DNA from 2 places in the Bradyrhizobium sp. USDA 4504 genome. Region 1 is predicted to be linked to the other one. Evidence: riboswitches for the same ligand, from Rfam matches in the RefSeq annotation. Region 1 holds a riboswitch; the other holds the start of a gene.

Region 1 (3,400 bases):
CCAACGCGAGATAGGGAACATGCAATCTCTCCTGACGTGTAACTGGTCAAAGCCGGCTTATTCGTTATGCATGTGGTTCGTTATTTAGGCGAACTAACATGCTGTATGGCTTGTGAAATTGAGACTTGCACCAAGCGCCAAGCGCGTCAATCGGTTTCAGGTCGCATCGGACGTACACAAACGAATGAGGCCGCGCGCCAGATTTTGGCTTTACAAAATCGTCGGCTGAGATTTTCGTAACGCGCGCGCGATGCCGGCGCCGTCAGAACAACAAGAGAGAACAACGATGAACCCCGCCAATCTCCCCTTTGATTCCGAAACGATGCTGCAGGGCCTGCGCAGCTGGGTGGAATGCGAAAGCCCGACCTGGGACGCCGCCGCGGTCGAACGCATGCTCGATCTCGCCGCCCGCGAGATGGCGATCATGGGTGCGACGATCGAGCGCATCGCCGGACGCCAGGGCTTCGCGGGCTGCGTCCGCGCCCGTTTCCCCCATCCGAAACAAGGCCAGCCCGGCATCCTGATCGCCGGCCATCTGGACACCGTTCACCCCGTCGGCACGATCGAAAAGCTGAAGTGGCGGCGCGAAGGCAACAAGTGCTTCGGGCCGGGCATCTTCGACATGAAGGGCGGCAACTACCTGTCGATCGAGGCGATCAGGCAATTGGCGCGCGCCTCCTTCACGACTCCGCTGCCGATCACCGTGCTGTTCACCCCCGACGAAGAGGTCGGCACGCCGTCGACGCGCGACATCATCGAGGCGGAAGCCGCGCGCAACAAATATGTGCTGGTGCCGGAGCCCGGCCGTCCGAACAACGGCGTCGTCACCGGCCGTTATGCGATCGCGCGCTTCAACCTGGAAGCCACCGGCAAGCCCAGCCATGCCGGCGCAACGCTGTCTTCCGGTCGCTCCGCGATCCGCGAGATGGCGCGGCAGATCATCGCCATCGACGGCATGACCACCGAGGACTGCACCTTCTCGGTCGGCATCGTGCATGGCGGCCAGTGGGTCAATTGCGTCGCGACGACCTGTACCGGCGAAGCGCTCAGCATGGCCAAGCGCCAGGCCGATCTCGACCGTGGCGTCGAGCGCATGCTGGCACTGTCGGGCACCGCCAACGACGTGACGTTCAAGGTGACGCGCGGCGTCACCCGCCCGGTGTGGGAGCCCGATGCGGGCACCATGGCGCTCTATGAAAAGGCAAAAGGCCTTGCTGCAGCGATGGGTCTCGATCTGCCGCACGGCAGCGCCGGCGGCGGCTCGGACGGCAACTTCACCGGCGCGATGGGCATCCCCACGCTCGACGGCCTCGGCGTTCGCGGCGCCGATGCACATACGCTCAACGAGCACATCGAGGTCGACAGCCTCGCCGAACGCGGCCGCCTGATGGCGGCACTGCTGGCGACGCTGGACTGACATCGATTTGCACTGCACAACACGTTGGCACTGCCGGATCGAAATTTAGCCTTGTCCATTTTTAAGGCTTCGCCTACGGTCCGGCCGTCCAACGCGACGATGCGGGAGAGATCGAACCGACAACAATCGTGTTGTTGGCTTCGGCGCCGACGGAGCAACCGCCCCGGAAACTCTCAGGCAAAAGGACTGTATCGTCAGGACGATCTGGAGAGAGACGAACATGGCCGCACATCAAGGGCCATGACGTCCACCGAAGGGGATAGTTCGCTTCTGGCCACAGCCCGATGCGGATCAAGCTCTCAGGTACCGTGACAGATGGGGCGCCGATGCCGGTTTCACCGGCGGTTCGGCGACTCTAACCCACGGGAGCCTGACAACTATCATGCCACACATCGCGATCATCGGCGCCGGCATCACCGGCGTAACGACGGCCTATGCCCTGCTTGAACGCGGCTACAAGGTGACTGTCCTCGACAGGCATCGCTACGCCGCGATGGAAACCTCGTTCGCCAATGGCGGACAACTCTCCGCCAGCAACGCCGAGGTGTGGAACAGCGCCGCGACCATCCTCAAGGGGCTGCGCTGGATGCTGAGAAGCGACGCGCCGCTGCTGATGAACCCGAAGCCGAGCTGGCACAAATATTCCTGGATCGGCGAGTTCGTAGGCCACATCACGCGCTATCGCGGCAACACCATCGAGACCACGAAGCTCGCCATCGAAGCGCGCAAGCATCTGTTCTCGATCGCAGAGCGCGAAAACATTGCCTTCGATCTCGAACGCCGCGGCATCCTGCACGTCTATCACGACAGGGCCGGCTTCGAAGCCGGCCTCAAGGTCAACGCGCTGCTGCAGCAAGGCGGGCTCGACCGCCGGCCGGTGACCCCGGACGAGATCCGCGTCATCGAACCCGCGCTGCAGACAACCTGCTATGGCGGCTTCTTCACGCCGTCGGACGCGACCGGCGATATTCACAAATTCACGCGTGGGCTTGCCGACGCCTGCATCCGCCGTGGCGCGAGCTTCGTCCATGAAGCCGACGTCGACACGATCGCACACGGCGATGACGGCTTCCGCATCGGCTGGAACGAAGCTGCTTCACATGATGCTGCGGTCGCGACGCGCCAGCAGCTGCAGGCGGACGGGATCGTGATTTGCGCCGGCGTGGCGAGCCGCCACTTCGCCAGCCTGCTCAACGACCGCGTCAATGTCTATCCGGTGAAGGGCTATTCGATCACGGTGCAGCTCGATGCGCCGCAAAGCCGGAATGCGGCCCCAACCGTCAGCCTGCTCGATGAAGCTGCGAAGATCGTCACCAGCCGGCTCGGCGCCGACCGCTTCCGCGTCGCCGGCACCGCCGAGTTCAACGGCTTCAACCGCGACATTCGCGCCGATCGCATTCAACCGCTGGTGGACTGGGTGCGGCATCATTTCCCGGAGATCGACACGTCGAAAGTCGTGCCATGGGCGGGCTTGCGCCCGATGATGCCGAACATGATGCCGGTGGTTCGCGCCGGACGGATTCCGGGCGTGTTCTACAATACGGGCCACGGTCATCTTGGCTGGACACTGTCGGCGGCGACGGCGCAGATGGTGGCCCAGGCGATCGACGATTGGCGCGACCTCGACACGCCGCCGATGGCGCCGACGTTCGGTGCCGGGCTCGACGTGCCCGCCGACGCGCGCAAAGCTGAAATCAATCCACCTTCCAGTGGACTGCTTCAAACTTCACCGGAGGAATAATCGCGGCCAACAGGACTGATTAGCTGCACCGCAAAATCCGCAGCACCGATGGCATGGGACTTGCTCAAGTTCTACCGTGAGTCTGCTACCATCTGTGCTACGGTCTGGTGTGCAACGGTCCCGCTGGGGACTTCATCGACCACAACCCAACGGATCAAATTTGCTCGGATATCTGCTTCGCCGCATCCTCGCCGCCATTCCCGTGATGGGCGTGGTGGCTCTGTTCGTGTTCCTGTTGCTGC
Region 2 (3,400 bases), 170 kb from region 1:
GTCGAACATGTCGCCCTTCTTGAGGCCGGCACTCTTCTCGTCGAGGATCGACAGGCCGCGCGCCAGCGTCTTGCGGAAGCGCGTCTCCTCCAGCCGCAGCGTCTCCTCGATCAGCTTCTCCGCACGGACCAGATCCGGATAGGCCTGGCCCATCTCGCGGACCAGCGCCCAGACCAGCCGATGCATCAGCGGCTCGCTCGCGCCCAAGAGCTGTGCATGGCGCATCGCGCGGCGCATGATCCGGCGCAGCACGTAGCCGCGGCCCTCGTTCGACGGCAGCACGCCGTCGGTGATCAGGAACGCGGACGAGCGCAGATGGTCCGCGATCACCCGATACGACCCAACGTTCTGCTCGTTCGGACCGTGCCCGAGGGTAGACGCGGCGGCATCGATCAGATTGCGGAACAGATCGGTCTCGAACACGCTCTCGACGCCCTGCAGGATGCAGGCCATGCGCTCGAGCCCCATGCCGGTGTCGATCGAGGGACGCGGCAGCGCTACGCGCTCCTCCTTCGTCACCTGCTCGTACTGCATGAACACCAGGTTCCAGAATTCGAGGAAGCGATCGCCATCCTCATCCGGGCTGCCCGGAGGGCCGCCCCAGATGTGCTCGCCGCGGTCGATGAAGATTTCGGAGCACGGTCCGCACGGGCCGGTGTCGCCCATCGCCCAGAAATTGTCCGAGGTCGGGATGCGGATGATGCGGTCGTCCGAGAAGCCCGCGATCTTCTTCCAGTAGCCGGCCGCCTCGTCGTCGGTGTGGTAGACGGTGACCAGCAGCTTGTCCTTCTTCAGCCCGAAATCCTTGGTGATCAGATTCCAGGCGAGCTCGATCGCGCGCTCCTTGAAGTAATCGCCGAACGAGAAGTTGCCGAGCATCTCGAAGAAGGTGAGATGGCGCGCGGTGTAGCCGACATTGTCGAGGTCGTTATGCTTGCCGCCGGCGCGCACGCACTTCTGCGACGTCGTGGCGCGCTGGTAGCCGCGCTTCTCGACGCCGGTGAAGACGTTCTTGAACTGCACCATGCCGGCATTGGTAAACATCAAGGTCGGGTCGTTGCGCGGAACCAGCGGCGACGAGGCCACGATCTCGTGCCCGTTCTGCTTGAAGAAGTTCAGAAATGTCGACCTGATGTCGTTGACGCTGCTCATGTTCATCCAATCGGAAAAAGGGGCCGGCCAGCCGCAAAAAGGCGTCATTTTCCGGCCGAACGCTTTTAGACATTGCCAGCTGCGGTGTCCAGAAACTGTGCAGGCGGATCATGGGCTTGCCGCGGCAGCACAAAGCCCATTGGATAGTTGCTGCAGCTGCGTTGACAGTCTTGGTGGCGCCGTGTTTTCTATCTACCTATACCTAGTCACGTCGGGAGAGACCGGCCTTATCGCCGGCGCCGAAGGAGCAACCGCCCCGGAAACTCTCAGGCAAAAGGACCGCGTGACGTCTGACATCTGGAAAGAGACGCTGGGGTTCGCCCCGATGCGTCCGCCGACGGGATAATACTCTCAGGCACAGCGACAGATGGGGCTTTCTGCAGGTTTCTCAAGGGGAAATAGGTCCCCGGCGGGAACCGCGAGGGCCCTGTGATGCTTGCGCGCGAAACCTCCCCGCTGAAACAGACCCCGCTGCACGCGCTGCATCTGGCGCGCGGCGCCAAGATGGTGCCGTTCGCCGGCTATGACATGCCGGTGCAATACGCGGCCGGCGTGCTGAAGGAGCATCTGCACACCCGCAAGGAAGCCGGTCTGTTCGATGTGTCGCACATGGGCCAGCTCGTGCTGAAGGCCAAATCCGGCAAGGTCGCGGATGCCGCGCTCGCACTGGAAAAACTGGTGCCGCAGGACATCGTCGGCATCGCGCCGGGACGGCAGCGCTACGCGCAATTCACCAACAATGACGGCGGCCTGCTCGACGACCTGATGGTGGCGAATTTCGGCGATCACCTGTTCCTAGTGGTCAACGCCGCTTGCAAGGCCGAGGACGAGGCGCATCTGCGCGCGAATCTCTCCGACGCCTGCGAGATCGTCTCGCTGGCCGACCGCGCGCTGATCGCGCTGCAGGGCCCGAAAGCGGAATCGGCGCTGGCGAAACTTTGTGCAGATGTCGGTTCGATGAAATTCATGGATGCCGGTCCGCGCCGCGTCGGCGACGTCGACTGCTTCGTCTCGCGCTCCGGCTATACCGGCGAGGACGGCTTTGAGATTTCCGTGCCCGCGGACAAGGTGGAAGCCCTGGTCACCGCGCTGCTCGACAATCCCGACGTGTTGCCGATCGGGCTCGGCGCGCGCGACAGCCTGCGGCTCGAAGCCGGGCTGTGCCTCTATGGCCATGACATCGACACCACGACGACACCGGTCGAAGGCGCGCTGGAATGGTCGGTGCAGAAGGTTCGCCGCAGCGGCGGCGCCCGCGCCGGCGGCTTCCCCGGCGCCGACAAAATTCTCGCGCAATTCGCAGATGGCGCTGCGCGCCGGCGGGTCGGCCTGAAGCCTGACGGCCGCGCACCGGTGCGCGAAGGCGCCGCGCTGTTCGCCGATGCCGGCTCGACCGAGCAGATCGGCAAGGTGACCTCGGGCGGCTTCGGCCCGAGCCTCAATGCGCCGGTTGCGATGGGCTACCTGCCCACGGCCCTTTCCGCCGTCGGCACCACCGTTTTCGCCGAAGTGCGCGGCCAGCGGCTGCCGCTGAAAGTCGCCGCTACGCCCTTCGTCCCCAATACCTACAAACGCTGAACGCCAAAGGATCGACCCCATGACGACGCTGTACACGTCCGACCACGAATGGCTCCGCATCGAGGGCGACGTCGCCACGATCGGGATCACCGACTATGCGCAGTCGCAGCTCGGCGACGTCGTGTTCGTCGAACTGCCCAAGGTCGGCCGCAGCCTGAAGAAGGCCGAGGCCGCCGCTGTCGTCGAATCCGTCAAGGCCGCCTCCGACGTTTACGCGCCGATCTCCGGCGAGGTGGTCGAGGTCAACGACGCGCTCGCCGCCGAGCCCGCGCTGGTCAATTCCGACGCCGGCGGCAAGGCCTGGTTCTTCAAGCTGAAGATTGCCGACAAGGGCGAGCTCGGCGGCCTGATGGACGAGGCCGCCTACGCCGCGCACACCGCCTAAAGGATCACCCCGAGGATCACGTCATGAACGCGCCCTTCAAGCCGATCAACGAAGCCGCCACCGATTTCGTCCGCCGCCACATCGGACCGTCGCCGCGCGACGTCAACGCGATGCTGGAGACGGTCGGCGCCGCGAGCCTGCAGGCGCTGATGAACGAGACGCTGCCGGCGTCGATCCGGCAGAAGGCGCCGCTCGATCTCGGCCGGGCGCTGAGCGAGACCGAGGCGCTCGCGCATATGAGCGAGCTCGCCGCGCAGAACCAGGTGTTCACCTCGCTGATCGGCC

The links. Region 1 has a riboswitch for glycine ahead of ACVMB1_RS17695 (D-amino acid dehydrogenase). Riboswitches for the same ligand answer to the same signal wherever they lie in the genome.
Region 2: linked by a shared signal. The riboswitch ahead of gcvT (glycine cleavage system aminomethyltransferase GcvT) and the one ahead of ACVMB1_RS17695 (D-amino acid dehydrogenase) in region 1 are both predicted to bind glycine.

Annotation. Positions count from the first base shown of each region.
Region 1 is NZ_JBSSGV010000001.1:3,786,853-3,790,252, forward strand. It holds gene ACVMB1_RS17685 (ABC transporter substrate-binding protein) at 1-21, opposite strand, end outside; gene ACVMB1_RS17690 (M20/M25/M40 family metallo-hydrolase) at 287-1,417, shown strand; glycine riboswitch at 1,510-1,616, shown strand; glycine riboswitch at 1,620-1,734, shown strand; gene ACVMB1_RS17695 (D-amino acid dehydrogenase) at 1,800-3,158, shown strand; gene ACVMB1_RS17700 (ABC transporter permease) at 3,319-3,400, shown strand, end outside.
Region 2 is NZ_JBSSGV010000001.1:3,954,859-3,958,258, forward strand. It holds gene alaS (alanine--tRNA ligase) at 1-1,152, opposite strand, end outside; glycine riboswitch at 1,355-1,443, shown strand; gene gcvT (glycine cleavage system aminomethyltransferase GcvT) at 1,585-2,730, shown strand; gene gcvH (glycine cleavage system protein GcvH) at 2,750-3,115, shown strand; gene gcvP (aminomethyl-transferring glycine dehydrogenase) at 3,139-3,400, shown strand, end outside.